DNA from 3 places in the Paenibacillus sp. FSL P2-0136 genome. Region 3 is predicted to be linked to each of the others. Evidence: riboswitches for the same ligand, from Rfam matches in the RefSeq annotation. Region 3 holds a riboswitch; each other region holds the start of a gene.
The links. A riboswitch is a leader RNA that binds a small molecule or an ion and turns the genes downstream of it on or off. The one in region 3 is predicted to bind cobalamin.
Positions count from the first base shown of each region.

Region 1 (10,701 bases), 1.6 Mb from region 3:
AGACTTGTGAGATTACAATATTACTGTTATCCGCTGTTGCCTGTGCACTTTGTCCAGCAGGCGTTAACAGTCCGAGCAGCATTAGCACGGATAACCCTGCAGACAGCCATCTTCGCATCCTGTGAGAAATAACCATGATCCTAAACCCACTCCTCTCAAAACTATGATTGGCATTCCCCATTATTCTACCATTTAATTGTTAAATAAAGGGTCGCTTCATATAAATATATATTAATTTGAGACCAATTCAAAAGAATAATAGAGAAGTTTATTAGAAATGCATAAAAACAGTAGAAATGTTTAGTATAAAATCTATATAAATAGCCCTTCCCCAATATATGGGGAAGGGCTATTATCGATTATTAATAGAAAATCAATTATAGTCGACGTTGTAGAGCCGGAAATCAGCCGTGATTCAATCCCGGTTCAATCCGCTCTGCCCCGCCCATATAAGGCCGTAGTGCCTGCGGGATATAGATCGATCCGTCCTCCTGCTGGTGGTTCTCCAGCAGCGGAATCAGAATGCGCGGCGTGGCGACCGCTGTGTTGTTCAAGGTATGGCAGTATTGCAGCCGCCCCTCTTCATCACGGTAGCGGATGCCCGAGCGGCGGGCCTGGAAGTCGAGCAGATTGGAAGCCGAGTGGGTCTCCCCGTAAGCTTCTCTGCCCGGCATCCAGGTCTCGATGTCATACTGCTTATGGGTCTTCATCGCCATGTCTCCGCTACAGACGGCGACTACCCGGTAAGGCAGCTCCAGCAGCTGAAGAATATGCTCGGCATTGCCGAGAATCTCCTGGAGCATCTGCTCCGATTCTGCGGGATCATTCTTGCACATGACCACCTGCTCGATCTTCGAGAACTGGTGGACCCGGTACAGCCCGCGCACATCGCGGCCGGCCGAACCCACCTCACGGCGGAAGCAGGCCGACATCCCGGCCAGCCGCAGCGGCTGATCCAGCTCCAGAATCTCATCGCTGTACAGCGAGACCAGCGACACCTCCGAGGTCCCGGCCAGCCAGCGCTTCTCGCCTGTCAGCTCGTAGGTCTGGTCCCGGCCGCCGGGGAAGAACCCGGTCCGCTCCAGCGCTTCCGGCCGGACGATCACGGGCACATCCATCGGGGTGAAGCCGCGCTGCATCAGCACATCGAGGGCCAGCCGCTGCACGGCAAGATGCAGCAGCAGCCCGGCCCCCTTCAGCACATAGCTGCGGGGCCCTCCGGCTTTGACACCGCGCGGAAGGTCGATGATGTCGTGCAGCTCTCCGAGCTCGACATGGTCCCGCGCGCGGAAGCCGAACACCGGCGGCGCGCCATGCCGCCGCAGCTCCACATTCGCGCTGTCATCCGGCCCGATCGGCGTATCCGCCGACACGGGATTCGGCGCGAGCAGCAGCAGCTCGCCGCAGCGCTGCTCCGCATCCAGAAGCTCCGCCTCCAGCAGAGTCAGCTGGCCGTTGATCACCCGCACCTGCTCCTTGGCCAGCTCGCCACCCGAAACGTCGCCCCCGCGCAGCAGGCGCTCGACCTCCTTCGTCAGCGCGTTGCGCTCCGCGCGCCGCTGCTCGGTGGCCCGGCGTACCTCCCGCCGCCGGTCATCCCACTCCAGAAGTTCCTCCAGGGGGAACTTCAATCTTTTCCATTCGGCCGTCTTCCGTACAATGTCCTCATTCTCCCTGATCCAATTCATATCCAACATCTGCATCCGCTCCTTAAGTGTGGGTAAAAAAACGCAAAAAACGCCCTCATCCATGGGACGAGGAGCGTCAGCTCGCGGTGCCACCCAGGTTGACCTCATTCACGTATAGCAGCTAAGCAGCGCGGAATCAGGCCCTCTTTGGTCTTCGCGGTAACGGGCGAAACCCGGTAAACTTAGGGAACAGGAAGCTGCTCCGGTCGCAGACGCCTCGCGGTTGGATGCCGGTCGTTGGCCTGGTCGGGATATAGGTTTGCCGTTTATTATAACCAGAGCGGCAGCGGTTTGCAAGCATAAGAGGGGTTTGACAATATTCCTTGTACTCTGCTAGGATTATTACTAATTTAAAGTATTGATGCCCGGCGAAGCAGCCCGGTTTATCCTATTATGCGGACGGAAGAGGTGCGGAAATGGCCAAAATAGTCGTAATTAACGGAACACCCTCGCTGGTCTCACGGATCAATGCCGTGATTGAGTATGCAGAGAATGCCCTGCGGGAGCGCGGGTATGAAGTGGAGCGGATCAATGTGGCGGAGCTGCCTGCGGAGGATCTGATCCATACCAAATTCGAGAGCGAAGCCATCGTCAAGGCGAATGGGCTCGTAGCGGAAGCTGATGCGGTAATCGTAGTCAGTCCGGTATATAAGGCTTCTTACACGGGAGTACTGAAGACCTTCCTGGATCTGGTGCCGCAAAAAGGGCTGGCCGGCAAAATCGTCCTGCCGCTCTTCATGGGCGGAAGTCTTGCACATCTGCTGGCGATCGACTATGCACTGAAGCCGGTACTGTCCGTGCTTGGCGCCCGCTACATTCTTGGCGGCGTCTACGCCGTAGACTCCCAGGCGGTTCGTAACGACCAGGGCGTAGTTGAGCTGGCTGAAGAGCTGCGTTTACGCCTTAACAGCGTGCTGGAGGAGCTGGCGGAGGAGACGGAGCATAAGGTGGGGCGCAAGGCAGGACAGACAGGAGCCGCGGAATAAGGTTACGCTGCCGGTCCGATCATCCTGGTACAATCAAAAGGCACTAAACCACCCGGATGCGGGAGTTTAGTGCCTTTTTGGTTATATAGGAAACTATAATTCCTGCTGTTGTGGAAAAGGTGTGTGTAAATTTGTGATTAAGAGTTCTTTGGGTGATCCGTAGAGTGACTTTGATACTGAATGTGACTAAAGGTATGCTTAAAACCGAATAGGAATATGCTGGTACAATAGCATATGAACCAAATGTATGTGGAAAACAGCATACATTGTGTTCGCATGCAGGCATATGAACCAAATGTATGTGGAAAACAGCATACATTGTGTTCGCATGCAGGCATATGAACCAAATGTATGTGGAAAACAGCATACATTGTGCTCGCATGCAGGCATATGAACCAAATGTATGTGGGAAACAACATACATTGTGCTCGCATGCAGGCATATGAACCAAATGTATGTGGAAAACAACATACATTGTGCTCGCGCGAGTAATTTATATGCTTCGCGCTATAATTATCCTTATCTTTCTCGCTGAAACGGTACCGTCCTTTATAAGGACGGTACCGTCTCTACTTGATATGAATTTTATACCCCTTGAAAGCTCAGCTCCGGCTCCCACAGAACAACCCTATCTCCCGCCAGACTCGCCGGAATATCAATGATCCGCTGGTTGCTGCTTCCCCGGTAGGAGAGGGTAAGGTCTTTGAGCTCTTCGACGAACCGTCCGTCGATCACGACCTGGCACAAGGCCAGCAGCTTCCATTCCGCAGAGCCCGGGGAAGCCGTAAGCTCCTCGTACGTATAGCCGGTATAGATCCAGACCGGGAAGCCCGGCAGCTCGGCGCGCAGCTCGTGTATGAAGTCTGCAGCCTCCTCAGCCGAGAAAAAAGGGTCCCCGCCCGCCAGCGTCAAGCCGTCCAGCAGCGGATTGCCTGCAATCTCCTCTATAATCTCCCGCCGGCGCTCCGGGGTAAAGGCCTCCCCGTAGTTAAAGTTCCAGGTCTTCGGGTTGAAGCAGCCCAGGCAGCGGTGGCGGCAGCCGCTGATGAAGAGGACGGCCCGCAGGCCTTCCCCTTCATTGATCGACTCCGGGTAATATCCGCAGATGTTCATAGATGCTTAACACGGTCCCGGACTTCGGCTTGCTTGGCCGCATTGAAACGGGTCTGATAGTCACCGGTCAGATACCCGGTAACCCTGCGCAGACGGCGGATATGGGTGGTATCCTCATGGGCATTGCAGGTCGGGCAATTCGTGCCGATGACCCCTTCATAGCCGCAGCCGGAGCAGCGGTCAATCGGATGGTTAATGCTGAAGTAGCTGATATCCTGCTCCAGCGCGTATTTAATGATTTTGACGAAGGCTGCAGGGTTGCTCCGGGCATTGCCGTTCAGCTCGACATAGGAGATCGCTCCGGCGTTGCAATATTCATGGAACGGGGCTTCCAGGCTGATCTTCTTGGCTGCGCTCAGTTCATAGTAGACCGGAATGTGGAACGAGTTCGTATAGTATTCACGGTCGGTTACCCCAGGGATAGAACCGAGCACCTTGCGGTCGATCTTGGTGAACTTGCCGGAGAGACCTTCGGCCGGTGTTGCGAACAAGGTGATGTTGAGGTTAAGCTCCTCGCTCTTGCGGTCGCAATATTCACGCATGTGGCGGACAATGGCTACAGCCTTGGCGTGAATCTCCATATCTTCGCCGTGATGCTTGCCGTACATGGCTTTCATGCATTCGGCCATTCCAATGAAGCCCAGCGACAGACTGCCGTGCTTCAGCAATTCGCCTACGCTGTCATCAGGGGCAAGCTGCTCGCCGCCCTCCCAGACGCCTTCACGCATCATGAAATCGGAGGCTTTGGCCTTCTGGGAAGCCTGGATACGGAAGCGGTGCAGCAGACCGTCCAGCGCAATATCCATATAGTGATTCAGGTCGTCGAAGAACCCTTCTTCATCAGCAGCCAGGCGGCGGCCGGTTATCGTGCCGTGGGCCAGTCCAAGACGCACCAGGTTGAGCGTATTGAAGGACAAGTTGCCTTTGCCGGAGCAATGGTTGCGTCCGAAGCGGTCGCCGAGCACACGGGTCCGGCAGCCCATCGTAGCGAACTCGGTATCCGGGTCAGCCGGATCATAATATTGCATGTTCAGCGGAGCGTCCAGGTTGGCAAAGTTCGGATACAATCTGCGCGCCGAGCACTCCGCTGCCTTCAGGAACAGATCATAGTTAGGGTCACCCGGCTGCTGGTTGATGCCTTGCTTGCATTTGAAGATCTGAATCGGGAACACCGGCGTCTCCCCGCTGCCCAGTCCGTTCATCGTGGCTGTCAGCAGCGAGCTGATCACAAGCTGGCCCTCCGGGGAGGTGCAGGTGCCGTAGTTGATGCTGGTAAAAGGAATCTGGCCGCCGGAGCGGCTGGACATCGTATTCAGGTTATGTACCATACTCTCTGCGGCCTGCAGGGTCTCGCTCTGCGTCTCCTTCAGGGCAAAACGGAAGGCGCGCGGATACTGCTCAGCCAGATCGCTGCGGCTCATCGTAATCTCCCCAAGTTCTGAAACCTCTGCATTCTCCTCGAAATACTCCAGACCTTTGCGGAAGAGCTTGGAGAAGGACTTGGTCACATAAGGAGCCAGATCATAATCCAGCTTGTTGGCGGACACACCGCCGTACTGCGCATTCTGCTGCGACTGGAAAATAATCGCCACCAGCGACATCGCCGTCATAATCGAGTTGGGAGGCCGTACGCTGCCGTTGCCGGTGTTGAAGCCTTCACGGAGAAGCCGTTCGAACGGGATGAAGATGCAGTTGGTGGTTCCGATGGCGTATTGATCCAGGTCATGCACATAGACGACATTATCCAGGGTAGCCTGTACCAACTGCGGCGGCATGGTGAAGTTGCGGGCATACCATTTGGAGTATTCACTGCCGAATTTGCTCATTTTGCCGGAGAAGCTCTCCCCGTTCAGGTTGGCGTTCTCGCGCAGCAGATCCAGATCCCGGCTGTCGATAATATCCCGTCCCAGATGAATGACCTCTTCCAAAAGATCCTCCTGTGCAGCTTGTCCTTCGTTATAACGTTTCTCCAGCAGCGTCATTATATAACTCTCTCCTCTCGGGTATTGTAAGCGTTAAAAAAGCACCTCCGGCCGGGAAGGCCGGAAATGCCCGAATGCATGATGCAAAGATCCGGGAAGCGGAAGTTTGCCTGTGGTCTGGGTGGAATATACGAGCAGACACTGGGCAAATAGCTTACGCCCGTTCTTGTATATTCCGCAGAGCCGATACCTGAAGATAATCCACGATCGTCCTCAGGTATCGGCAGCCTCTGGCCCGATTGACGGAAGGCTAACTCTGCTATTGCAGGCCGCATACGGACACCTCCCCTGTTCCTCGCAGGAGTCTAAGCGGTGCCACCGAAACAGGCAGGTCTCCTGGCTTCCGGCAACTCCTCCGGCGCCTTCCCGGGGGGCTTATTCCGCCCCTTAGTGGCATTTAGCCGGAGAATGCGGCCCTGGGCATCGCACCCTGGGAGCATCCGGTTACAGTGGCGGGACCGCAGCGGTTTTGCACCGCGCTTCCCTATTAAGTCGCACCTCTATTACAAGGGGTGAAACACCCGTTTCTACTATATTTTGTTGTTATCTATTAAAGCTACCGCAATATATTGTGTTTGTAAATGTTTTTTTGCAATCCCGCACGGGGAGCGGGTTCGGCGCTTTTACTCACAGCTGATCCACAGTTAGTCCACAGGTAATCCACAACTTTCCTATGAATCTGCCGTGAATTTTTCATAAAATCTCCGAAAATACGCCACAAAGAATCCATAAATAGAGTGCGTCTAATCCTGGTAATCATTTTGACGGATATTAATAGAATGGAGAGGGTGCAGGTGATTTGTAGCAAGCCTGGCGAAGCGTTACAATAAGAGGATAAATAAGAGACTCAGGCACACCAGATAATTAGGAGGGAGATCACAATGGCAATTGGCGAAGTGACCGTTATTCCGATCGGGACAGGCAGCACCAGTCTCAGCAGCTATGTGGCCGAGATGCAGCGTGTGCTGCAGACGGTGGAGGGCATTACCTATGAGCTAACTTCTATGGGTACAATTATTGAGGGACCGGTAGCGCGGATTCTGGCTGCGGTAGAAGCGCTGCATGAGTCGCCGTTTACCGCCGGGGCACAGAGAGTCTCAACCTCACTCAAGATCGATGACCGGCGCGACAAGACCTCGACCAGCCGCAGCAAGCTGGAATCTGTGGAGCGCAAGCTACAGGGAGAGTAACCACAATAGTATCCAATCAGAATCAACCGATAAGGAGCGGATTCTTAATGACAGAAGCAGCACAGCAGATCGGAATTCAAATGTATACACTGCGTGACCAGACGGAACGCGATTTCCTCGGCACACTGGCCAAGGTGGCAGAGATGGGGTACCAGGCAGTGGAATTCGCCGGTTATTTCGGTGTATCTGCAGGGGAACTGCGCCGTAAGCTGGATGAACTTGGCCTGGCGGCCCCTTCGGCGCATGTAGGCCTGGACTTCAGCAGTCTGGATAAGATGGAACAGGCATTAGCCAAAGAGATTGAATACGGTGTAGAGCTCGGACTGCAATATATGATCACCCCGTCGGCACCGCTTCCGCCGAACCCTTCCATAGAGGATGTAACGAGAATCATTCCATTCCTGGAGAAGGCTTCCGCGATGGTCCGGGCGGCGGGGATGCAGTACGGCTACCACAACCATGATTATGAATTCAAAGAGGTTGACGGCAAGGCGGTCATCGATATCTGGCTGGAGCAGATTCCTGCCGAGCATATGCTGGCTGAGTTTGATCTGGGATGGGTATACAGGGGTGGAGCCTGGCCCGTTGATTATGTGTCACGGTACGCCGGCCGTGTTCCGCTGGTTCACATTAAGGACTTCGGAGCAGACAATGAGGAGACCGATCTCGGAAAGGGAGAGGTCGATTTCCGGAGCGTCTTCGAGATCGCGGAGCAGAGCGGAATTCTCTATTATATTGTGGAGCAAGAGGCATATGAGGTATCTTCTCTTGCAAGCGCTAAGCTCGCGCTGGATTATTTCCGCGGGCTGGGGCTGATGCAGGGCTGATGACACAGCAACCAGCGGAAAAAGGGCTTGCGTTTTCCGCTGGAAGAGTTATAATATTTTGTGTTTGGCAGGACAGCAAAGCCTGTTCGCTGGTGTAGCTCAGGGGTAGAGCAACGCACTCGTAATGCGTAGGCCGGGGGTTCAATTCCCTTCACCAGCATCCTTACAAAGTCGATAGTGGCGCGGGTTTCCGGTTCTGGGGACCGCGTTTTTTTATTGTATAGGAAACTATAGTATCCTGCTGCTGTGGAAAAGGTGAGTGTAAAGTTATTGAAATCGTATACAATTGGCTGGTACAGCGGCATATGGACTAAATGTATGTGAAAAACAGCATACATTATGCTCGCAAGTAGGCGCATGGCCCGATGTATGTGAAAAACAGCATACATTATGCTCTCAAGCAGGCACACGGCCCGAATGTATGTGGAAAACAGCATACATTGTGCTTGCAAGCAGGCACACGGCCCGAATGTATGTGGAAAACAGCATACATTGTGTTTGCGCGCAGGTAATCTCATTCACCCGCAGGGTAATTTTGTTCTTGGCCTTAAGCGTGATTATGACCGCATTCACTAACCGGCTTGGTGGCATCTCCCTGGCCGTTAGTACACCAGGATTGGGACTGGAAGGCCAGGAAGATAGCCACCCATCTGTGCTCATTCTCGAAATGAATAAGGACGCCGCCGTCTTGCCATGTGCCATTTTCACTGGCGTACCCGCCCGCATTGCCTTGGTTCATATGAATATTATGAACGCCCTGCCCAGGGGAGAAGCCGAAGTACTTATCGGGCTTATCCTCTTCGGGTCCCCAAGGCTCGCCGAATACGTACAGGGTTGCATCCTGTTCCTGTGCCTCCTTGAGATAAGAGGTGATTTTGTCATAAAGATTGTTGCGGGGATCGCTGTTTTCGGGTTCATTCCGGTTCGTATTAGGCAGAGCTACCATCTTACTGGGAATCACCAGGTTTCCCCTGATATAATCAAGGGCAAGGCTCCGGTTATGTCCGGTGATCTTCGTGAAGCCGGATTCAAGCGTGAGCCAACGGGCCGTTTCTTCCGCTTTGAAATCTTCGCCCACATAATAAAGCACCTGATTTGCAGTGTCCTCCGGTAAATGTTCCGCTTTTGCGCTTGATCTGATATTGATAGCCACCCTGTACTTTTTATTAATATCACCTTCAACCTCAACCAGTACCTGGACATGATTATTTTTGACACCTAGCTTATATATGGTATCCTCATTGGATAATTTGCATTTTAATACCCCGTACCCTTGATCTAATCCGTTACCCATAGTTCGTCAGTCCCCCTTCTTAGCTATTAATGTTTCCCATAGAAGGTCATAGTAATTCTAAGTAAAAGGTGTTCAACATAGGAGGTAAGCTGCATTATGAAATGCCTAACCATTCGCCAGCCGTGGGCCACGTTAATTGCGCTGGGAGAAAAACAAATCGAAACCCGGACCTGGCGGACCGCCCACCGGGGAGAGTTAGCCATTCATGCCGGGATGCAGGTGAATAAGGCGATCTGCCGGACGGAGCCGTATCAGTCGTTGCTGGCCCGTCACGGCTACACTGCGGACAACCTGCCGACGGGCAAGATCATTGCAGTCAGCCGCATTGCGGATTGCTGTGAGGTGACGCCGGAGCTTTCGCAGCAAGGCTGGCCGGGCGGCAATGAATATGTATTCGGCAATTATGCCGAAGGAAGGTATGCCTGGATGCTGGAGGAGGTTGTTCCGCTGGTACATCCCATACCTGCTAAGGGACGTCTGGGTTTCTGGGAATATCCGGTGCTGGAAGAGGAATTGTGAATTTTTTGACGGCAATGTGAAGAAAAATTGCTCCAGATTGGCTGTCAGCTGGTATAATTGGGATATTCGGCGGGAAATCTTCCTATATATAAGGAGAGTTGTGCTCTGAGGCGGTCTACCGCTGGAGAGGGGCAGAAATGCCGGGAAGGAGCGTATGCATAATAGATGGGAAGCCTTCTAATTGCATGGCTTTGTATGCTTTGTTTGTTTCTTGCGTTCAGGGATCAGGTAAGCCGGAGAATCCTGTACCCGGTAGCTGTGGTGGTGATATGCGGCACATTGGGGTATTGGACGTTGTTAATGTAACCGCATCCCGGTGATCATTTAATGCAGAAGTCTGCCGCTTGCGGCAGGCTTCTTTGTTAGCGCTGCTCCATCTTCTCCATACCCAGATATCTGCGCATATGCAGAGTGGCCTGGGCGGCAATCACATCATCCAGCAGCAGCATCCGTTCGTGATAGCCCCTGCAGACAAATTTGGCTTCAACACCCGTCTCCAACCGCTGCTGCTCATAGACCTTCAGACCACGGGCGCGCATTCCGGCACGGACCTCCCGCAGATCGGCAGAAGCGGCATGAGCGGCCGACTGGATTACCTCCAGATAAGGTGCAGGCGTGCGCAGCTCAGAGGCTATAGCAGAAGCATCGCGCTCGAAGGCGGATAGAATAAGCGGCAGCAAAATATAGGATTTGACCAGCAGGTTATCCTGGCTCTCTGCTCTTTGCATCCTTCTCAACCCCTCAAAGAGAACGTATATTCGCATTGTAACTCATCCTTCAAAAAATAATCAATGGTTTTATAAATTAACTCAAATAATGTGATATATTTCACAAAAAAATAAGATGAATTATTTTATATTAAAATTGAAATATTAAAGATTGATAAATAAATCAGCTCAAAGGAGAATGGCAATGAGTCATGAAGGAAGCCTCCGCCGTGGTTTGGTATTCGGGATCATTCTAAGTGTTCCGCTCTGGGTATCGATGATTGGCTGGGTTCAGCTGTTCGGGTCTGCCTAGGCGACATTTTATTCAAAATATATGAAGTCTATTAGCAGGTGTCGTCCCTATGGGCGGCACTTTTTTTGGAGCTGAGATGCCC
Region 1 covers NZ_CP150244.1:186,728-197,428, forward strand. Annotated here, with positions in the region: gene NYE26_RS00775 (S-layer homology domain-containing protein) at 1-118, opposite strand, end outside; gene serS (serine--tRNA ligase) at 405-1,697, opposite strand; gene ssuE (NADPH-dependent FMN reductase) at 2,105-2,674, shown strand; gene nrdG (anaerobic ribonucleoside-triphosphate reductase activating protein) at 3,260-3,787, opposite strand; gene NYE26_RS00795 (anaerobic ribonucleoside triphosphate reductase) at 3,784-5,769, opposite strand; cobalamin riboswitch at 6,078-6,309, opposite strand; gene NYE26_RS00800 (MTH1187 family thiamine-binding protein) at 6,651-6,959, shown strand; gene NYE26_RS00805 (sugar phosphate isomerase/epimerase) at 7,007-7,786, shown strand; tRNA gene NYE26_RS00810 (tRNA-Thr) at 7,875-7,946, shown strand; gene NYE26_RS00815 (YukJ family protein) at 8,334-9,080, opposite strand; gene NYE26_RS00820 (ASCH domain-containing protein) at 9,177-9,599, shown strand; gene NYE26_RS00825 (hypothetical protein) at 9,962-10,327, opposite strand.
Region 1: it holds a riboswitch for cobalamin, as region 3 does, so the genes downstream of both, NYE26_RS00795 (anaerobic ribonucleoside triphosphate reductase) here and NYE26_RS07285 (energy-coupling factor ABC transporter permease) in region 3, are expected to answer to the same signal.

Region 2 (10,701 bases), 1.0 Mb from region 3:
TCCGGCTGCCCAGAGGAGCAGCCGGGGAGCAGCAATACCATCAGCAGGAGAAGCAGCGGAGCCAGCCTTCCCCGGCCTCTTTTGACTAGATTGAACATTACCTGCACACCTCCACAAAAAGGGAAAAGAACGGGGGCCAGTCAGCCTGTTCCCCGTTCCTTCATACACCTTATGCTTACTTTTCAAGACATATCCGAACTAATTCCAAGCAAAATCACCTGTCTAATGAGCCTGCAACGCTTCAACAACCCTATACGTCTCAACTACTCATCGGCACGGGGGCGTTAGTTGGATTTTCTACACTTAATTATTCTGGTTACGCACCTGTATAGAAATTAGTTGGATTTCAGGCATCTAATTCTGCCCACAACCCATCATACGGGAGCTTCGGGCGTGAATAAGTGTTGTTTTTCCAACTAACTCCCGCTTTGCAGCAAATTCTGCCAGATTAGATGTCATTTATCCACTTATTGTCCGCCCCAGCGTACAGCACCCATCCTGCAGCGGAATGGAAATTCCAACTAAACTATACCATCCCCTACTCTTACTCAACTATGGCAATCTAACCGCTACAGCAGCAGCCATCTCACGGGTTACCACAGCAGTAGGCTCGAATGCGCCGCCGGTACCGCTCATATATCCAAGTCCCGTCACCGTACGGACAGCGGACAATGCATAGTCGCTAATCTTATCTTCATCGCTGAACTTACCAGCTCCAGCCCCTGCTCCGGCTGATGTAGCATCCAGCTTAAAAGCTCTAACCATCATCACAGCCATATCCTGGCGTGTAACCAGCCCGTCCGGTTTGAACGTTTTGGCGCTTACGCCGCTGATGATTCCTAGCTCCTTCGCCCGGTTCACTGTTCCATAATACCATGTACCGGCCTTAACATCACTGAAGGCCCCAGCAGAAGACGCCGCAGACGGCTCGTTCCCGGTTAACCGCAGCAGCAGCGCTGCAAATTCAGCACGGGTAATATTCTTTTTCGGTGCAAACAGCAGGTTGTCCTCACTTACACCGTTCATCAGCTTGCGGTCATACGCCGTGTATACCGACTCCAGCGCCCAAGGCGAGATCGACTTCACATCGCCAAAAGCCGGACGGTCCGCCACCGCAGAAGCCACTGTTACCGGGACCGTATGACGCACGATGGCCGGGGTTTTATCCTTCAGATATCCCGTAACCGTCAGGGTATATTTATTTGCTGGCAGTCCTCCGGCCACAACAGCCACACCCGCAGCATCTGTAACTGCTGTTTTGCCGCCGATGGTTACCTGTACGCCTGCTGCCGGTGAGGTTACCGGATCGGAGGTGAAGGTCGCCTCATTCCAGACCCATTGCTTCTGGGTTACCTGCACCTTCAGATCTTGTCCAGGCTGCGGCTGTGCGGGAGTCACGGTTACGGCATCAACCACCTGCGTGTTGTCCCCGCCATAATAGACCACAATGCGGTCATTCTCCTCCAGCGCGAAGTCGCCCATCCCTACACTTGGATAGATCCATGCTCCGCCGCGTGCGACCACATACATCCAGCCATCATATCCGCCAAAAGTACCCGCAATCACGCCGCCGATCCCCGTCACATAATTGCCTGCTTCATTGACCAGAGCCAGGCGCTTGGCTGCTGCTGTCTTATCCAGTGCCGTAAGCACATTTCCGGCGTACACGCTGCCCTCAGCCAACGTTCCATTCGGACCTTCAACTGTAACCGAGACACTTACCTGAGGATTCTTCACTGGTGTGCCGCTAAAATCAAAGAGCTTACCGCCTGTTCCAAACAGCTTGTACGCTACTAAAGCCTCCAGTGCCTGCTCCGTTGAGAGCGGATTGGAGCTGCCGCCCGCAGTGTGGACGAATCCGCCATCTGCTGCGCTGAAGCTCAGCAGCTTGCTGACCAGATTAATATTACCCTTAGTATAATCTGCTCCTGCCGGATCAATGCCGAAGGCAGACAGACCGATGATGGCCTGAGCTACACTCTCGCTGCTGTCGCCATATCCTCCGTTCTTATCCTGTGCCTTAGCCAGCCAGGCTGCCGCCCGCTGACCGGCAGCATTCACTGCCGCTTCCTGCTTATGTCCAGCCAGTGCGTTCAGCACCATCGCTGTCATATCCGGATCACTCGCACCCGTGGTCAGAGTAAAGCCTCCGTCCGGGTTCTGCTTCGCCAGAATCTCTGCCAGCAGCTTAGACTGTGTCCATTTCGCATTTGCCGGGATTGTATAGCTGCCGGAATCCAGAGCGAGCAGTGCATAGACCGGATTATTCAGCGTCTGGCCGGTAATTGCATCGTGATTGTAGAGCTTCTCAATCAGGTTATAGCCTGCCACATTCGCCGGGTCGCCGCCAAGTGCCTTAACGGCAAGCGTGATCCGGGCATAGTCCGTAGCTCTGGCAAAAACACCCTTAGCCTCAGCCACCTTGCCTTCAAGCGCCTTCAGATAGCTGGCAGGAACCTTGTAGCCTGCTTGCGCAAGGCCAATCGCCTGCCAGTCCGACTGGACTCCGTTCTTCAGCATGAACTCCGCAGTGGCATAGACCGCAGCAGTTACGCTCGCTGCCTCACTTGCGGGCAGAGCGGATACCGCGGGTGCGGAAGTCCCGCCTGCCTGTGCAGCAGCTGCTTGTCCTGCCGGGGCTACGGCTGCTCCCAGCAGTGCGAACAGCATAATGACAGCAAGTCCCAGCCGTGTGAACCTGGATGATAGAGAATGGTTCTTCATAACTAACCTCTTTCCTGAAATAGAATGGATGAATCCTGTTTCCTCCGCAGATAGAGCGGCAACCTAAAGACCGCCCTGTGCAGGGCGGCCGGGGAAGAATACAATACAGGGCGGCTGAAGGAGCCGATTGCTCTCCCACATTACATACAATACAGCATATACAGCCCTCGCCAATATCAGCATCTGCTTCCACATTCTTACCCCCGAAGAATAGAAACAACAACGAAAAAGGCAGGTCTCCTGGCTCATACTTCACCGCTTCCCCCGCCTTCCCATCCCGTTAGCAGACAGTGGCTCCTCAGGAGTTGCTCCGTATTTACAGTGGCGGGACCGCGCCGGACTTGCACCGGGCTTCCCTTTTAAGCAGATTCCTCTATTAGACATAGCCCTGCCAGCATCTGCTAGCGACAGCGCGCGGTCTCTGAGGCAATCTGCACCTTTTCCCAAAGCTTATTAAATTTTAATATTCTGAAACAATCATATCTACTATTCCCCTGTATGTCTATAGACAAGCTATTTCTATTCCATCCACTCGAGTCCCGCTCATTCTGCACAAAAATCCTGAACAGCACATGCCCGCTTCCCCGGCACATCGTACTATTCAGGACTATAGAGTCATTCTTCTGCTATTAATTAAGCCGTTGGCGGTACTAGCGGAGACAGCGGCAGCAGGCGATTGTATTATGTACATTAGAATTCGTGTAAAAGCGGCCGATAACGCATTCTGCTGCATTTTATACAATCGATTGTGGCAAATAACCCTCCGCCGGGCCAAATTCCCAAAATCTAATGTACCGAATACAACAGAACAACATATTAGGCTCGATATGCCTCATTCTAGTGTACAAAGTGCACTAGAGCAGCTTCATTGGGACACTAGCACACTTAACTAATTACTTTATGCTCGTATCAGCCTGCCGAAGCGCAAATCATTGTACTACATAAAGTAGTATGCACCAGGCTCTGACCAGCCCACCATGCCGCGCTATATGCGCCCACAGCAGATCAGCTACCGCTAGTCGATCATCAGATTCTAACTAATCAGCATTCATTTAATCCCCTAGCTTGCTGGGGGGCTGCCGTACCCCGACTAACTAAGGTACTATTCTAGCTCCAAACGTTATGCTTAAATGCAATCTGTACAACTAAATCGTCTGATTTACTGCCAAATGTACTTTTAGCTGTATTTCATGCACCTAAAATGCTTCTGTACCCGGCTTTTCGCCCATTCGGGCAAATTTAGTTGTATAGAATACAGTTAGGAGAGGTGCGCCTTCCTTTTTACTGTTTTTAGTTGTATAGAGTACACCAATCACTGTAAGCAATGCTACTCAGTACCATCACTTGGTATCGACTCAAAACCGTCAGTTAGTTGTGTGAGTCGGCTGAATGACTAAGGAGCGTTACTCGTTAGCGTTAGTTAAAAGCGCCACTCGGTAGCGTCAGTCGGTTTAGTGAGTCAGTAGCGTTAGTCGATTGCATTGGTCCGTAGCGTTGGTCGGTAGCGTCAGTCGATTGCATCAGTCGGTAGCGTTAGTCGATTGCATTGGTCGGTAGCGTCAGTCGATTACGTTGGTCGATAGCATCAGTCGGTAGCATCAGTCGATTGCGTTAGTCGATTGCGTTAGTCGGTAGCGTTAGTCGATAGCATCAGTCGATTGCGTTAGTCGATTGCGTTGGTCGATAGCATCAGTCGGTAGCGTCAGTCGATTGCGTTGGCCGGTAGCGTCAGTCGATTACGTTGGTCGATAGCATCAGTCGATAGCATCAGTCGGTAGCATCAGTCGATTGCATTGGTCGGTAGCGTTAGTCGATAGCATCAGTCGGTAGCATTAGTCGATTGCGTTGGTCGATTGCATCAGTCGGTAGCATCAGTCGATTGCGTTGGTCGATTGCATTAGTCGATTGCGTTAGTCGATAGCATCAGTCAGTAGCGTCAGTCGATTGCGTTGGCCGGTAGCGGCAATCAATTGCGTCAGTCGATTGCATTATCCGATCGCGTTAGTTAAAAGCTTACGCAGCCTGCTTGTTTCCGCTGTGTTATTCCGCGTCCTTGTCCGCTTCCGGGCTTGCGTAAGCGGACGGCTCCGCACTAGGCGCGGCTGTGGCTGTAGCCTCCGGGGCGCTGCCCGGATCTGCCGCCAGCTTCAGCGAGTATCTTCCGGCGGTGATCATATCACCTGCTGCCAGCTTCGCGCCTGCTGAAAGCTCCACCGTCACCTCGTAGACGCGTGACGGAGGAGTCCCCGCCGCCGCTGGAGTGGCGGTGGCTCCACTATCCGCGCCGCTGTCCGCTCCAGCGCCCGCCTCACCCTTCGCATCGCCGTCCGCTCCAGCGCCTGCCTCACCCTTCGCACCGCCGTCCGCTCCGGCGCCTGCCTCACCCTTCGCACCGCCGTCTACTCCGGCTCCTGCCTTACCACTCGCATCGCCGTCCGCTCCGGCGCCTGCTTCACTCTTCGCACCGCCGTCCACTCCGGCTCCTGCTGCAACCTGGCAACTGTTAACCGTTGCCTTAACCTCGTAGTCCGTAACGCCGCTGGCGGACTCTACGCCGATCCGCTCCGGCTTGAAGGCGGAGCATTCCGCGGCATCAGTGAAGCTGAACAACAGCTTAACGCCGTTATTCTTACCCGCTTCTCCGCTTCCCGCATCACCGCTACTATTCCCGCCAGTCCCTGCATCACCGCCGTTATTCCCACCAGTCCCCGCGTCTCCGCCGATAAGCCGGACAGAGACCGGGGCCGCTACAGCGGCTTGTCCGGTCTCTGCCGGAAGCGGGCTGGGGCTGGCCACCGGCGCAGCTGTATCCTTGCCGCGTCCCCCTAGCTGGCTCAGCAGGATAACCGCCGCAATCAGAATGATCCCGAGGATGCTCCCTGAGATCAGGATTTGAAATCGGCTGCGGCTGACCCACCGCGCCAGCGGCGAAGCCAGCTGGGCGCGGGCTTCATTGTAGACAGTCTGCATGGCAGGCGTTGCTGTGTCGAGATGGTTTTTGCGGAATTCACGGTTCTTGAATGCCTCGCGGTCGCTCTTCAGGAAATATCTCAGCACAGCCCGCTTGTAATTCGGCCACAGCTTCTTGCCAGAGCTTGCGAACAGCCAGCTATGCTGGGACCAATTCAGGAACCGGTACACCGTCTCCTTGTCATTGCCCGCCTTGCGGACCACCAGATCCAGCAGCGCATCATAATCCAGCGGCCCGCCTTCACGTTCACTGCTGTGATAAAAGGCCAACGGCAGCCGGTCGAACGGCTCCAGGCTCCGCGCTTCCTTCAGCCACCGCGCGCCCAGCAGCTGCACATCGTCCAGCTCACGGGGCGTCAGTCCGGCAAAAATCTCCTCGTCCGGCGACTCCTCCCCGAACCAGCGGTAGGCCGCGCGCAGCGCATTCGCTTTGCGCTTCGCAATCGCATCGAGCGGCGGCTGCCAGTCTGCCGTATCCCGGTAACGCAGGAACGAGATCTCCAGCAGCTGCTCCATCGTCAGCTCGTCCAGCGAGAGCCGGTTCAGCAGGAAGCGGTCAGCAACCGTGCCGAGCTCCTCCATAACGGACAAGGCCTCCGGGTATACGCCGCCTCTGCGGCGCTGCTTCTCTGCCTGCTGGACCGCTTCATGAACAGCCGTTACCGCCGCTACCGGATCGGATTCCCGCTGCAGCTTCTCCAGCAGATATTCCTTGAAGGTATCCCGTACCGCTGCCTGCTGAAGCACCTCCGGAAGACTCCGGCCGAAGTGGCCCACGAGGCGGAGGATATCCGCCGTTCCGGCAGCGGCAGCCAGCCGGGATTCCAGATACGGCTCGAACAGCGCCCTGCGGAAGAGAGATTGGGACAGCACTTTTTTGAAGAACGCCTCACTAAGCTCCGCATCGCTCTCAATAATCCCGTAAGCCGCCGCCAGCACATCCTCCCGGCCCCCGGACTGGCAGTTCAGCATCCCGTTGATGAAGTAATCGACGATCTTCACCCGGTAATTATGGCCCGGCAGCGCGTAATACGCCTTGAACTGTTCCAGGATCTCCGTTGACGGAATCCCCTTCTTACGGATCAGATCATATTCGCGGTCGAACCGCTCCAGGAACATATCATTCAGCCGCACCCGCGAATCCAGCTTCCCCTCCGGCTTCAGATAGGACAGCAGGCCGCCGAGTATAGCGTTCTTGTTGTCTGTATATAGGGCTTCATTACCTTGCTCGATTTCATAAAAGACCGCCAGCTCATTGTAGAGCGCCAGCGACAGCTTACGCTCCGCACTCTCCCCGAGCAGCAGGCTGTCGGCAAACTTAGCGAAATCACGGAGGCTTCCGCCCTTCTCCACCAGCGTCTTCCAGGCCAGATCGGCATAGATCTGCCGCGACTCGCCGAAGTCGGTATTCAGGAACCTTGCGCCTGCCAGATCGAAGATATAATCCTTCTCGATATTGCGGTCGCCCGGACGCAGAGAGCCCTTCTCCACGAAGGTCAGGTGAATGTATTTGCGGCTCTGCGGCTCCTTGGCATACGTGATCACTCCCAGCCTGCGGCGGAAGTCATACGGCAGCGCAGCGAAGAGGACCTCCGTCAGCCGGGCCGCATGCTGCGACAACTCACTGATCGGCACATCCAGCGCTACATAGATTTTCTTCTTCCCGGCTACGGACAGCATCACCGCTTGCAGCAGGGCTTTGAACAGCTCTTCTGTGAATCCTAGACCTGACAGCACCGTACGCGGATCAGACGGCTCGTCCAGCTCGCGGGTTGCCACGGGAATCGACTCCAGCTCAGGCAGTGTCCCGCCAGGTTCCCCCTCATAGCTCCGGGCAAACCCCGCATGCAGCCAGTCTCCGTACCCCTCGACAATCTCTTCGGAACGGATAGGCGGCACCACGAAATTATGGGCAAAAAAAGCGCTCCGCTGACCCGTGAAATCCGCCGCCAGATAACGGCTCTCTCCAATCACTGTCTCGTTGCTCTCCGTATGGAACAGATGGAGCGCAGCCGGATACAGCTCCTCATCCTTCTCGCCGCGTGCCGTAAGCTCAGCCGGGGCATCGTAGAGGCAGAAGGGATGCAGAATTTTTTTGACAAAATTATTATCGAGACTCTCCGATTTCGCTACCGTATCGAAGCCCTCTGTAGACCGGTATACGCCCCGGCGCTCGCGGGTATACATCTGCTGGGTGATCATGGACCCTGAGAATCTGTTCACGGCCCGTCGCTCCCCTCAATATAATTCAGCTTGTGCAGCAGCCAGATGAACGGCTCATCGACCCGGATCGGACTGACCACGCCTTCCACCTTCTGATTGACTGGATTGCTGCCCAGCGCAGACACGGCGAAATATCCCGTATTGGCAAAATACACATCCATCGTATCCTTGAACGGCCGGTCCACCTTCTCAATGAAGCGCCGGATTTCACCGTCGATGTTGTGGAACTCGTTCAGGTTCAGCGTTTTGCGGTGTACATAGTTGTTGAACACATTGCTGTTCGACTTGATATAGTCGCCATCCTCATCCTTGAGGGAGTGGAGCATATCGCTTTTGGCCAGGACGACTGCGGTCGGAATTTCGGTCTTGCTCTTCTCCTGATAGGCGATGAAGTCACCGAACATGGTCAGCACCACATCACGCGGCTCATCATACTGCGATACCCACTCTCCCGGGCGGTCACCGAAGTTAATGCGGATCTTCTCCCGGACCGAACGGATCTGGAGCGGATCGACCATGAACAGAATCCCTGCGGAGTTCTTGATATGCTGGCCGTGCAAGCCCAGATAATCTTGATCCACCATTCCTTCACCGGCCACATCGAAGAACACCAGCGTCAGCGGGGGCTTGGACTCATCCTTGAACACGAACTGGAAAATAAACGGCTCCTGCATCTTCTCCTTCTGGGTAGACGCCAGCAGGTCCCCCCGCTCGAACAGCGGCTCCTCATACAGGGTGCGGAATTTGCGGCTGATCTCGGCATTCAGCGGCATACAGGCTGCGTCGAAATGCCCTGCCGTTGTATGCTGGAGCGTATGGATCAGCGAGGTCATATAGACAGACTTCCCGACCTGGGAAGCTCCGATAATCGAGATAATATTGCTAGGCACCTTGCCGGCTGTTACAGGCAGCTCGTTATGACAGGACGGACAGAGCCGTCTGCGGGTCATCACCCCATAGCGGTCGGTGAGCCCGGTCAGCACGTTGTCGGTATAATGATGGTACTCCTCCGGGATATCCGCCGGATGCAGAACCGCTTCCATATCATCCACCGTATCGAGGCCGAAGCGCTCCCGGTATTTATTCAGCAGATCATCCTCACCGAGCGCATAATTCTCATCATCCTCACGGCTATGCATGGCCCGGAACACCACTTCCTCCGGCTCAAAGCGAGTGAAGCAGAACGGGCAGACAATATCGTAATACAGCGGCCTCGCTGCGGGCTGATTCTTCTTCATGAAACGGCTAAAAAAAGACATCTCTCATCCTCCTCAGGGTGTTGTCAGCACCCGGTATGCTGCTCCCGCTCACTCGGGAACCAGCTCATAATACGTCCCGTATTTAGGCCCATCGGTGAAAAAAATACGGATGAAGTCGTCTTTGCCGACCTCAATCGGCGGGAGCTGGTTGCGCCCGGGAGCGAAGTCCTGGACGAACGGGAACCTTGCGCCGTCCTCCTTGGAGGATGGGTGCGCATCCCGCTTTTTGACGTAGCAGAGCACTTCCTTCGGTACCGGCACCTCGGCAGTAATCGTCATCTGCACGGTTTTCAGCTTGCTGAATAACCCTTTTTTGTGCTGGACCGCGTAGTAGATCCTCGCTTTACCCGCGCTGACGAGCGCCCGGTTACCGCCATCCTGCTGGCGGACCAGCAGTGTCTCCCCATTCCCGCTAAGCCGCACGTAAATGGTATAAGCCACCATCCCGATCTCGTCCAGCCGGTCCCGGTACCCGTTATTCGCTTTGTACTCTTCACGCGTATAGAGCTTCATGCCCGGAGGCGGATGCTCATGACTGTCCGGTGCCTCCGCAGAGGCCTTATGAATATATACCGCCTGTACACCGTCCGGCCAGCGCCAGCGCAGCGTACAGAACCGGTCCTCCACTCCGGATACAACTTCGGTAATCACCGGTGCTCCAGCGTCTGCCTCGGCGTACTTCATGGCAACCTGCCCCTTTCCCTGCATCTGGCTTAGAACCCTTTACTGCCGCGGTTACGGCGGGGTGAATGAATACTGTCAGCAGGCGCATTAGCAGCTCCGGCAGCTCTTCCCCGGCGCGACAAGCGCCCTTCCCCTACAGGCACGATATATGTGAACAAGGTGAGAATAGCCGCCAGAACGAGCAGCGCCAGTAGCCGGGTCATAGGGTCCCAGAGCGTGTCGCCGTTCAGGCCGGATTCCAGAATCAGCCCCGCCACAAGTCCCGATACCGCGCCCCCGATACTGAAGCTCCGGGCCAGATGGCGGTTATCGAACACAATGCCAAGGCCCAGACCCAGCGCCGTGCCGAGCAGCATCAAGGCCAGCACACGCACCACAGCATAATAAGGGCTGTCCGCGGTCTGGTCGCTGCGCTCGGTCAGCAGTGTCCGGTCGCCCAGACGGTCATAAATCTGCTGAAATACATCGCCAAGCCGGTTCGCATCGGCCACATCATAATACTGTCCGCCGGTGCCGCTGGCGATATTCTGCAGCAGACTTGCGCCGGACGGATCATCCAGGGCCAGCCCGATCGTATTTACTTTAATTCCCCGCGCCACATAGTCTGTCAGCTCCGTAGAGGTATTGAACTGGCTGACACCGTCGGATAAAAGAATAACCATCGCCCCGCGGTCCGCGCCGTCTTCATGAATCACCTTCATCGCTTCGGCCAGCGCGCCGCTGATGTTCGTTCCGCCTTCGGTCGTCTTCAGACTGCTGATGACCTCCATGACCTTCTCGCGGTTCGCCGCTTTGGAGAGCGGGAGCAGCGGCTGGACCACGGAAGCCTCATTGCTGAAGG
Region 2 covers NZ_CP150244.1:743,186-753,886, reverse strand. Annotated here, with positions in the region: gene NYE26_RS03120 (DUF4430 domain-containing protein) at 1-98, opposite strand, end outside; gene NYE26_RS03115 (S-layer homology domain-containing protein) at 553-2,724, opposite strand; cobalamin riboswitch at 2,937-3,130, opposite strand; gene NYE26_RS03110 (hypothetical protein) at 4,765-7,917, opposite strand; gene NYE26_RS03105 (hypothetical protein) at 7,914-9,176, opposite strand; gene NYE26_RS03100 (beta-mannanase) at 9,225-9,860, opposite strand; gene NYE26_RS03095 (VWA domain-containing protein) at 9,890-10,701, opposite strand, start outside.
Region 2: it holds a riboswitch for cobalamin, as region 3 does, so the genes downstream of both, NYE26_RS03115 (S-layer homology domain-containing protein) here and NYE26_RS07285 (energy-coupling factor ABC transporter permease) in region 3, are expected to answer to the same signal.

Region 3 (10,701 bases):
GTAATAACGGTGCATCGTGTTGCCGAATAGCGCCCCTGCCATGGCCGCAGTCTCCCGCAGTCTGGCCTTGTAGCCCCGGCGGCCTCCGCGCAGCCTGCGGGCCAGCAGCAGACCATGCGCTGCATCACTCAGCAGGAACAGGAAGCGGTACATAATCAGCATCAGCTCCAGGACAATCTGCGGCATCCGCAGCCTGCGCAGCACCTGCAACAGCTCACTAAACGGAGTAGTGAACATCAGGAAGAAGAAACAGCTCATGCAGGCAGAGATTCTGGCCAGCAGCTCCCCTGCCCGCTGAAGCCCGGCCGCTGTAACATATACCTGCAGGTTCAGTCCCGGAAGCGGGAATATTCCTGCCTCTCCCGCTGCCGGATGCCCGAATTCCACGAGCAGCGCCGGTACGCTAAGGGCATAGAACAGCAGCGCTGTGCCGAACAGCATGCCATAAGCACGGAAGGGAATACGGGCCTGTAATACACACCAGGACATCATCCATAGGGTGATTGCAGCCTGTAGTACCGGATGTACGGTGTAAGATAGCAGGAACATCAGGGCTGCGAACGAGCTTTTCCACATCGGGGACAACTGGCGCAGAGCATTATTGTAAGAGAGAACGTCAATCCGCCGGATCACTTGCTGCTATGCTGCTTCGTCCCGCCTTGCTTGCCCTTGAGCAGCCCCAGGGTATAACCGATCACACCGGCACCAATCGCGGCCTGCAATGCAAACAGCATACTCTCCGTCTCACCCGGCAGCTCGGTCAGCGGCTTGAACCACGGCTTATAGTCAGGATTCATTTCGGTAATCACACCTTCAGCCGCATCATCGGCCCCTCCGAATTCCCCATTAACCAGCAGCAGCGGCAGAATGACCAGCAGAATAACAACCAGCAGCATCAACCCATTTTTCCATTTATTGCTCATTAGGCTCTTCCTCCGTTCACCTTGCGTTTCAGCAGCGACAATTCATTCGGGCTATACGATTTCAGCCAGTTCCAGAGCAGTACCGTCAACAGCCCTTCACTGATGGCCAGCGGGATTTGCGTCACGGCAAAGATGCCCCCGAATTTGAGAAAAGATGCCAGAACGCCGCCATCCGCCGCCGGAAACGCCACCGCTAGCTGGAAGGACGTCACCACATACGTACTAAGGTCCGCTACCGCTGCGGCGCAGAACAGGGCCAGCTTCTCGCGGTCCGGCATTTTCATCATCAGTTTATACACTGCATATCCGGCAAAAGGACCCGCCACCGCCATCGAGAACGCATTGGCTCCAAGCGTAGTGATCCCGCCGTGCGCCAGCAGCAGCGCCTGAAACAGCAGGACAATCGAGCCGATTACGCTCATGGGCAGCGGCCCCAGCATTACCGCACCTAGTCCGGTACCGGTGGGGTGGGAGCTGCTTCCGGTCACGGAAGGCATTTTGAGCGCAGACAGTACGAAGGTAAACGCCCCGGCCAGACCCAGCAGCAGCTTCAGCTCCGGATTCTCCCGGGTCATGGCTCTCAGCTTGAAGATTCCAAGGACAAAGAACGGGATAAACGCCGCCCACCAGAACACTGCCCAGCCAACCGGCAGGAATCCTTCCATAATGTGCATCGCCCGGGCCGTCCCCGGTTCGTTCAGCATAAAGTACACCGTAAATCCGGCAACCAGTGCCGCAAAGCTCCACCATCTGTGCTTTTTCATTTGTCACCCTCCATGTTTGTTGATTTCCCATTACAGATCATAAAGCCCAAAAAACCCACCCTATAGGGTGGGAGTGTATGTACGCAGGCAAGTTCGATAGAGCGCGCAACCCGTGGCGAAGCGGAACAAGGTGCTTTTCACCGTCCCATCACTATGGGCCGTATCCTTGTATCCAGCAGCTATAACCGGGGATCACCTTGAAGCACCAAGCTTTCTCCGGTCCATCAGGGCAGAACGCCTCTTCTCATTAACCTATCCGTACACCGCTCCTATCCGCGTAGAGTCGTGGTGTGCGTAGACAAGGTAGGTCTCCTGGCTTGGAATACAGGCGCTGCAGACTTCGTCTTCCCCGGGGGCTTCCCGAGTGACCTCATGAAGTGCAGCTCTTCCATACAGTGGCGGGACCGCTCGGGAGTTGCACCCGATTCCCTGTTATCCCTTGCCGCTTCCGGCAAGAGCACCTTGTTTCATCGCTAATTCATCTCAAATCATAGCTGACAGAGATTGGCCTGTCTGTGATATAAATTGGAAAAGCTCGCCTGCAGCCAATCATGGCTTGTAGAAATTTTATTTGAGTAATATAATTATTAACTATATAACCTGAACGTGGAGGCATCCGATGAAACTTGATCTAACCGAACAATCTTTGCCCGTGTACGAGGCCCTGTCCAGTACCGTGCGCCTGCATATGCTGCGGCTGCTGTCCGATAAGCCCATGAACGTGAAGGAGCTGGCCGCAGCCCTCAAGCTCAGCAGTGCGATTATGACCATGCATGTGCGCAAGCTCGAAGCCGCCGGGCTGATCCGCAGCCATATGGCTCCCGGCAAAAGCGGCCTGCAGAAGATCTGTACACTGGCCGCCGACGGGGCTGAGATTGTTTTTCCGGGACAGGCCCGGACTCCGCGCAGAGGGTACCGCAAGGACATCCCTGTGGGGCATTATTCCGACTTCCAGATCGAGCCTACCTGCGGACTGTCTACGACAGAGAGGGTCATCGGGCACTTTGACGATCCCCGTTATTTCTGGGACCAGGAGCGGGTGAACGCCGGGATTCTCTGGTTCGGCAAGGGGTTCGTCGAGTATAAAATCCCGAATTTCCTGCTGTCGAGCCAGCAGCCGGAGGAGCTTGCCATCACGATGGAGATCGCCTCCGAAGCCCCGTCCGTCAACAACAACTGGCCGTCGGATATTACCTTCACGCTGAACGGACAATCGCTCGGCTTCTGGACCAGCCCCGGTGACTACGGAGACAACCCGGGAAAATACACCCCGGCCTGGTGGCCTGCACTCACCAATCAATACGGCCTGCTCAAGCAGCTGCGGATTACGCAGACGGGCACTTTCATGGATGGGCAAAAGCTGTCGGAGGTCACCCTGGATCAGGTAGGCATCCGCAACAAACAATGGACCTTCCGGCTCTCTGTCGAGGAGGATGCCGAGCACATCGGTGGCCTCACCCTGTTCGGTAAAGGCTTCGGCAATTACAACGAGGATTTGGTGTTTGAGCTGTTTTATACAGATGGCGTGGCAGATTTGCCGGGTCCTATATGAAAGCCAAATTAGGGTGTGTAGAAGGTAGGTAGGTAGGTAGGTAGGTAGGTAGGTAGGTAGGTAGGTAGGTAGGTAGGTAGGTAGGTAGGTAGGTAGGTAGGTAGGTAGGTAGGTAGGTAGGTAGGTAGGTAGGTAGGTAGGTAGGTAGGTAGGTAGGTAGGTAGGTAGGTAGGTAGGTAGGTAGGTAGGTAGGTAGGTAGGTAGGTAGGTAGGTAGGTAGGTAGGTAGGTAGGTAGGTAGGTAGGTAGGTAGGTAGGTAGGTAGGTAGGTAGGTAGGTAGGTAGGTAGGTAGGTAGTAGAGATAGATTAGTTAGACTAATTAGGTTAGTTTTCGTTTCAGCTACTTTTAGAGCTAATACTCCTTATTTCTGCTTAACGCCCACTTTCGGCCGATTCAGGTGCATTAGTGCTCTTCATTTCTGCTCAACGCTCACTTTCGGCCAATTCAGGGGCATTAGTGCTCTTCATTTCCGCTCATCGCTCACTTTCAGCAAATTCAGGGGCACTTATGCCCCTCATTTCCGCTCATCGCTCACTTTCGGCCAATTCAGGGGCACTTATGCCCCTCGCAACATCCATCCAGCCCACTTCCAACCGCACCAAAGGGATTTTTCCCTCTCATTTCCTCATCTAACCCACTTTCCACCGCATCAGTGGGATTTATCCCTCTCATTTCCTCTTCCAGCCCACTTCACGCCGCATTAGATGGATTTATCCCTCTCATTTCCTCTTCCTCCCCCTCTCCTCCACAACACAAAAAAAGCCCCTCCAACTGCCGTATTGTGCAGGTTGGAGGGGCTATCGGTGATCAATTTGTCTCTTCTGGCAAGAATGGCTCCTAGCCTATCTATTCGCCTAATCCCTTGCCGCCGTTAGGCGTGGGCCGTCATTCCGCCACCGGCTGCCACTTGCCGCCGCCCGGCAGCGGACAGCTGCGGGCCTTCAGCCGGGCCACGACAGGAATGATACAGCCGCAGGCGGTACAGGTTACGCCATCCTGCAGCTTGGGGCAAGCCCCGCAAAGCGCAAGCCGCTCGGCATAGACCTCGTCTGAAGCGGTATTGCCGGGGTTGAACATGGAGGACGCCAGAATGCGGGCAATCTGTGCTTCCGTGACCTTGTACTCCTCCCGGCATCCTTTGCAGGCTGAAGTGGTTGTCATGCAGTTCTCTCCTTAGGCTTGTGGAGTGATGGCCAGTACCGTTACCGACATTGGCGGCAGCTCTACAGTCAGCGTATCCCCTTCAAGCTTGAAGGCGCTGAATGCCTGCGGTGTTACAGCCTCCGGCTGCTCAAAGCTATTGTGGGCATCGATGGAAGCTCCGGCCAGCGTCGTTCCGCTTACGGATGCTTGACCAGCCAATCCGCGCAGGGCAAGCGGCAACACTGCCGATGATGCGTGATTCAGGTTACACAGGCTGACATGAATGATGCCCTCAGCATTGACTGAAGCCGAAGCCGATACTTCAGGAATCTCTACGCCCTCGTAACTGTATACCGGGCTGTCTACAGTCAGCTCCAGCAGTTCTGCATCCTGATGTACTTTGTACATGTTGAATACATGGTAAGTAGGAGTCAGGAGCATTTTCTCGCCTTCGGTCAGAATAACTGCCTGCAGCACGTTCACGGTCTGGGCAATGTTCGCCATCCGTACACGGTCACTATGCTTGTGGAAAATATTCAGCGTCAAGCCGGCCACCAGCGCATCGCGGATCGTGTTCTGCTGGTAGAGGAAGCCCGGGTTTGTACCCGGCTCAACATCATACCAGGTGCCCCACTCGTCAACGATCAGGCCCACTCTTTTCTCCGGATCGTATTTGTCCATGATGGCGATATGGCGGGTAACCAGCTCATCCATGAATAGTGCCTTCTTCAACGTTGTGAAGTATTCGTCTGTTCCGAAGCCTGTAGCCGCGCCCTTATGATTCCAGTCCGAATTAGGCAGGGTGTAATAGTGCAGGGTAATTGAATCCATGAAGCGGGTAGCTTCACGCATCAGCACTTCCGTCCAGTTATAATCATCCGCATTCGCCCCGCAGGCGATCCGGTGGATCTTATTGTCACCATAGTTACGTACATACGTCTGATATTGGCGGTACAGATCAGCATAGAACTCAGGACGCATGTTACCGCCACAGCCCCAGTTCTCGTTGCCCACGCCGAAATACTTAACGCTCCAGGCATCTTCCTGGCCGTTCTTCTGACGCAGCTCAGCCATTGGCGAGACTCCGTTAAACGTCAGATATTCCACCCACTCGGACATCTCTTGAACAGTTCCGCTACCTACGTTACCGTTGATGTACGGCTCGCAGCCCAGCATCTCGCAGAGGAGCATGAATTCATGCGTACCGAAATGGTTGTTCTCTACCGCGCCGCCCCAGTGTGTGTTGATCATCCGCTTGCGCTCTTCGCTCGGGCCGATACCGTCCTTCCAGTGGTATTCATCGGCGAAGCAGCCGCCCGGCCAGCGCAATACCGGAATTTTCATTTCTTTAAGCGCTTCCACTACGTCGTTGCGGATACCCTTGGTGTTCGGAATAGGGGAATCTTCGCCCACCCAGATGCCTTCATAGATACAGCGTCCAAGATGCTCAGCGAAATGTCCGTAGATGTTGCGGTCAATCTTACCTTTGCGGATGTCGGTGTTCAGTACAATGCGTTCTGCCATGGGAAGTTAACGCTCCTCTTTAAGTTAATATATTTGTTAATCATTTAACACTTATATTAACATTATAATCAAGCTTCCTCCGGTTCGTCAATCTTTATCTTAACCGCATATCTCTCACTCCCGCATTTCACTTCCCCGCCAAAAATGATATTATGGACACACAAATACAGCATAATTGGAGAGTATGATGATTAGACCTATCAATAAAGATATATCGCTTCTTAGCCAGAAATCTGCGCCGGCCACGGAAAAGGATCTGCCCGTGTTAATGGATCTTGTGGAGACGCTGAACGCCAACTCCGACCGGTGCGTCGGCATGGCTGCGGACATGATTGGCGTCAACAAACGCATCATTGCCATCCGCGTGGAGCAGCAATTAACCCTTTCGATGATCAATCCGGTGATCGTCAAGCGTGCCCGTCCTTATAACACTGAGGAAGGCTGCCTGTCGCTCGAAGGCGTACGTCCTGCGAAACGATACGACTATATTGAGGTAGAGTACCTCGATTATAATTTTAAAAAGCACCGGGATAGCTTTACCGGATTTACGGCGCAGGTTATCCAGCATGAGGTGGATCACTGCGAGGGTATTGTCATTTGAGCCGGGACCTGAGAGCGATAACCTTCAGCAAGACGGCCGCCGAGCAAATTCTGAGGAATGAGACCGATACCCGTACGCTTTTGTCAGAATATCCGGAGTACAAAGAAGAGGTTCTGCTTGAGATCAATGCCCTATCGAGCCAAAAACGCGCCAACCTGATCCACAATCTGCTCGCCAGCTATACCAGCAGCGCCAAAATAGCGAAGAGCAAAATTGTCAAAAGCGGCTTTAATCAAACCACTATCAACGCTTTTCTTCCTAATATTATTAAAGCCCGCTTTGCCATTTATCTGATCGAACAGCTGCAATTAGCGGTGTCCGCCGAATCAGCCTCCGGGCCTGTCCGGTTCAATCTCTGGGACGGTTATATTCTGCAGAAGCTCCTGTTCAAGGAAAAGCTTGTACGAAAGCCTGTATCGCTCCCTCTGTTCCGGGTATGCTGGAAGCTGATTATCCGCCCCAAAGTGCTGATGCCGCTTGTCAATAAACAAGGGATCTACTGCTTCTATTCCCGTACGTTAATCAAGCGCCTGTCCGCTCTGATCGGAGATAAGGAGTGCCTGGAGATCGGTGCCGGTGACGGTACCTTGACGAGATTCCTTAACGATAACGGCACGGCCTGCCGGGCAACCGATGATTATAGCTGGGCGCATTATATCACCTACCCGGATTTTGTGGAAAAAGCCGATGCCAAAGCCGCCCTGAGCAAATACGCTCCTAAGGTTGTACTTTGTTCCTGGCCGGTGCCCGGCAATCCGTACGAGAAACATGTTTTTAATACGGAATCTGTGGAGCTGTATATTGTAATCGGCACAAGAGACCCGGCGATCACCGGTGACTTCGACGCTTATAATAAGGCTAAGCATTTCAGCATGGAGCTGAATGAGGAATTATCCCGCCTGCTTGTGCCGCCCTCTGAGGATAATGCGATCTATCTCTTCACACGCAAACAAGACAGTACACACTCACGATAGGTGAGTATCTACTGTCTTGTTTGGTTTGCTGTCTATTCCGGCCTCAGCCCAGATCCCCCAGCTCAATCTGCACGATCCCACGGTCATCCCGCACCTCGGCGATTCCGCCGATCAGATGCATCAGGCTGCCGAACTCCAGCTCCTGGAACTTGCGGGCCGCCGTATCCCGCTGCAGCTCCCAGAGACATTCGGCCAGCTCGCAGACTACCGGCACATCACAGCGGATCTCCGCCAGCTCCCGGGAGAGATGCAGCATGTCGAGATCCGCTTCAATCTTGGCGCGTACGCCCTTGGGCAGCAGATGCAGGTTCTCAATGACCCCTTCTACCGTGCCGTATTCGGTCAGCAGCTTGGTGGCGGTCTTCTCGCCTATGCCCTTCACCCCGGGATAATTATCGCTGGTGTCGCCCATAAAGCCCTTTAGGTCGATCACCTGCGCAGGAGTGAGGCCCCGTTCTGCCAAAAGCTCAGCCGGATCATACACTTTATAGTTAGAGCGGCCTTTTTTCATAATCACGACCTTGACGCTGTCATTCACCAACTGGAGCATGTCGTGATCCCCCGTCAGAATATAGACCTCCGACTCCCCGCTGTAGCACGAAGCCAGTGTACCGATACAGTCATCTGCCTCGTATCCGACCAGCCCGATATTCGGCACGCCCAGCTCTGCCACAACCTCCTTCACGAGGTCGAACTGCGGGATCAGCTCCAGCGGCGCGTCAATCCGGTTCGATTTGTAGCCTTCGTACTTCTCCGAACGGAACGTGCCCTTGCCCATATCCCAGCAGCAGACCACATGTGAAGGCTCAAACGTACTCACTGCATCGAAAAAATACTGCAAAAATCCATACACCGCATTCGTCGGCAGTCCGGCGCGGGTCTTGCGGATATATCCACCATAAGAGGTAGCATAAAAAGCGCGGAACAGCAGAGCCATTCCATCGACGATCATGACCCGGCCCTTCATTTCTGTTGCTGTGCTCATGTGTAACCTCTCCTTGTATTCCTTAATTTAGGCGTTGCTCCAAGCTTCGGCGTACTGGTCTTCCTTGTAGCCTACGGTAACCTTCTTGCCGTCAGTGACTACCGGACGCTTAATCAGCATTCCATGTGCAGACAGCAGTGCAAGCTGCTCGTCTTCGCTTAAGTCTGCAAGCTTATCCTTCAGGCCAAGCTCCCGGTAGACCTCACCACTCGTATTAAAAAACTTCTTCAGCGGCAGGCCGCTGTGCTTCACCAGCACGCGCAGCTCCTCCACAGTTGGCGGCTGCTCTGCGATATGCTGCAGCTCCAGCTCATGCCCTGCTTCCTTCAGCCATTTTACTGCGCTGCGGCAGGTGCTGCATTTCGGATATTGATACACCTTCAAGTCACTCATCGGCTTCTCCTTCTATATATAAAATATAAAGTGCATATAAATTGCTGCCCGCTGCGGCAGATGTCAGCTGCGGCCAGAACATGTCCGGCGCTTACTTACCGCGCCGACTGCCGGAGCTTCTCCTGCAGCAGCGCCATATCCGGCGGCAGCGGAGCCTCGAACACCAGCTCGGCATGCGTCACCGGATGCCGGAAGGCCAGCCGCACCGCATGCAGCGCCTGGCGCGGAATGGCCGCGTCCAGCTCCGCGATCTGCGCGAGCCGGGCGGCGTCGCCCGGCGGCAGCGGCGCGCCGTCTGCGGTCACCGCCAGCTCTTGCACCTGTTGCTCCTCGCCGTCTGCGGTCACCGCCGGCTCGCCCGCACGCCGCTCCTCTCCAGGCGCTGACGCCTCCGACCGGCTGCCAGCTGCCTGCCCATACAGCGGGTGACGGTACATCCCGTCACCGATCAGCGGGCAGCCGACCGACCCCATATGCACCCGGATCTGGTGGGTGCGCCCGCTCTCCAGCTTCAGCTCGACGCGTGAAGCGGCGCTGCCATAGACCTCCTTGACCTCATACCGGGTCAAGGAGGGATAGCCGTCCGGCGTCACAATCCGCCGGTGCGGCTCCAGCGGGTCGCGGTCGATCGGACCGTCGATATCGCCGCTGGGCAGAGCAGGCACGCCGTGCACGAACGCGGTATACCGCTTGTCCACCGTTCCGGCAATCATCTGCTCGGAGATGTGCTGGTGGCTGTAAGGGTTCTTGGCAATCACCAGCACCCCGGAGGTCTCCTGGTCCAGCCTGTGTACGGGGCGGAAGCGGACCCGCTCGCCCTTCTCTGCCCAGTAATGAACCACACCATTCGCCAGGGTCTCGGTATAATGGCCGTGGGTCGGATGGACAATCATTCCGGCGGCCTTGCTTACCACAAGCAGATGCCCGTCCTCATACAGAATCTCGAAAGGAATCGGCTGCGGCAAAATATCCTCTGACGTCTCCTCCTCCATCCGTATCTGGACCTGATCCCCGCTGCTCACCTTGACGCTGATATAGACACGCTCTCCGTTCAGGGTAATGCCGAGGTCTGTCATTTTGAGCCGGGAGAGCAGCTTGCGGGAGACATCCATCCGCTTTTGCAGGATGGATTTGAGCAGCCAGCCGTCCTCGGACGGCGGCACGATATAGGAGATGGGCGGATAATAGCTGGTCATTTGTTCCGAAACACCTTTTTGCTGCGCAGATATTCTACTTCAGCAATCTCCAGCCGGGTGTTGGCGGCGCGGGCCAGGGCGAAGAAATAGTCGGACAGCCGGTTCAGATAGATTACCGCCTCAGGGTTAATCTCCGCACTGCGGCCCAGCGTCACTGCCCGGCGCTCGGCCCGGCGGCACACCGTCCGGCAGACATGCAGCACCGAGGACAGCTGACTTCCGCCGGGCAGGATGAAGCGCTCCAGCACCGGATTCTCGGCCTGAAGCGCATCGATCCAGCCTTCCAGGCGGGTGGCCATCTCGCTTTTCACCTTATAGCGGTTCTCACTCAGCTTCACGAATGCCAGATCCGATCCGCAGTCAAACAGCTCATGCTGAATCTCCAGCAGCTGCTCGCGGACATCCAAAAACCGCTCGTCTTCCATCAAGCTCCGTGCCTGGCCAACGAAGCAGTTCAGCTCGTCAATGGTGCCGTAAGCCTCGACGCGGACATCGTCCTTGCCTACCCGGCCGCCAATCACCGAGGTCTCGCCCTTATCCCCCGTACGCGTATAGATCGCCATGATACTTCCCTCCTAAGTTGCAAAATCACATAGTAATAGTGTAATCGTTCTTAGGTAGGGTGGCAAACAAAGATCAACATTA
Region 3 covers NZ_CP150244.1:1,747,292-1,757,992, reverse strand. Annotated here, with positions in the region: gene cbiQ (cobalt ECF transporter T component CbiQ) at 1-633, opposite strand, end outside; gene NYE26_RS07290 (energy-coupling factor ABC transporter substrate-binding protein) at 630-923, opposite strand; gene NYE26_RS07285 (energy-coupling factor ABC transporter permease) at 923-1,687, opposite strand; cobalamin riboswitch at 1,972-2,167, opposite strand; gene NYE26_RS07280 (helix-turn-helix domain-containing protein) at 2,307-3,239, shown strand; gene NYE26_RS07275 (DUF6171 family protein) at 4,126-4,401, opposite strand; gene NYE26_RS07270 (alpha-N-arabinofuranosidase) at 4,414-5,907, opposite strand; gene NYE26_RS07265 (peptide deformylase) at 6,092-6,508, shown strand; gene NYE26_RS07260 (hypothetical protein) at 6,505-7,482, shown strand; gene NYE26_RS07255 (5'-3' exonuclease H3TH domain-containing protein) at 7,526-8,467, opposite strand; gene NYE26_RS07250 (arsenate reductase family protein) at 8,495-8,860, opposite strand; gene NYE26_RS07245 (RluA family pseudouridine synthase) at 8,956-10,056, opposite strand; gene NYE26_RS07240 (cob(I)yrinic acid a,c-diamide adenosyltransferase) at 10,053-10,619, opposite strand.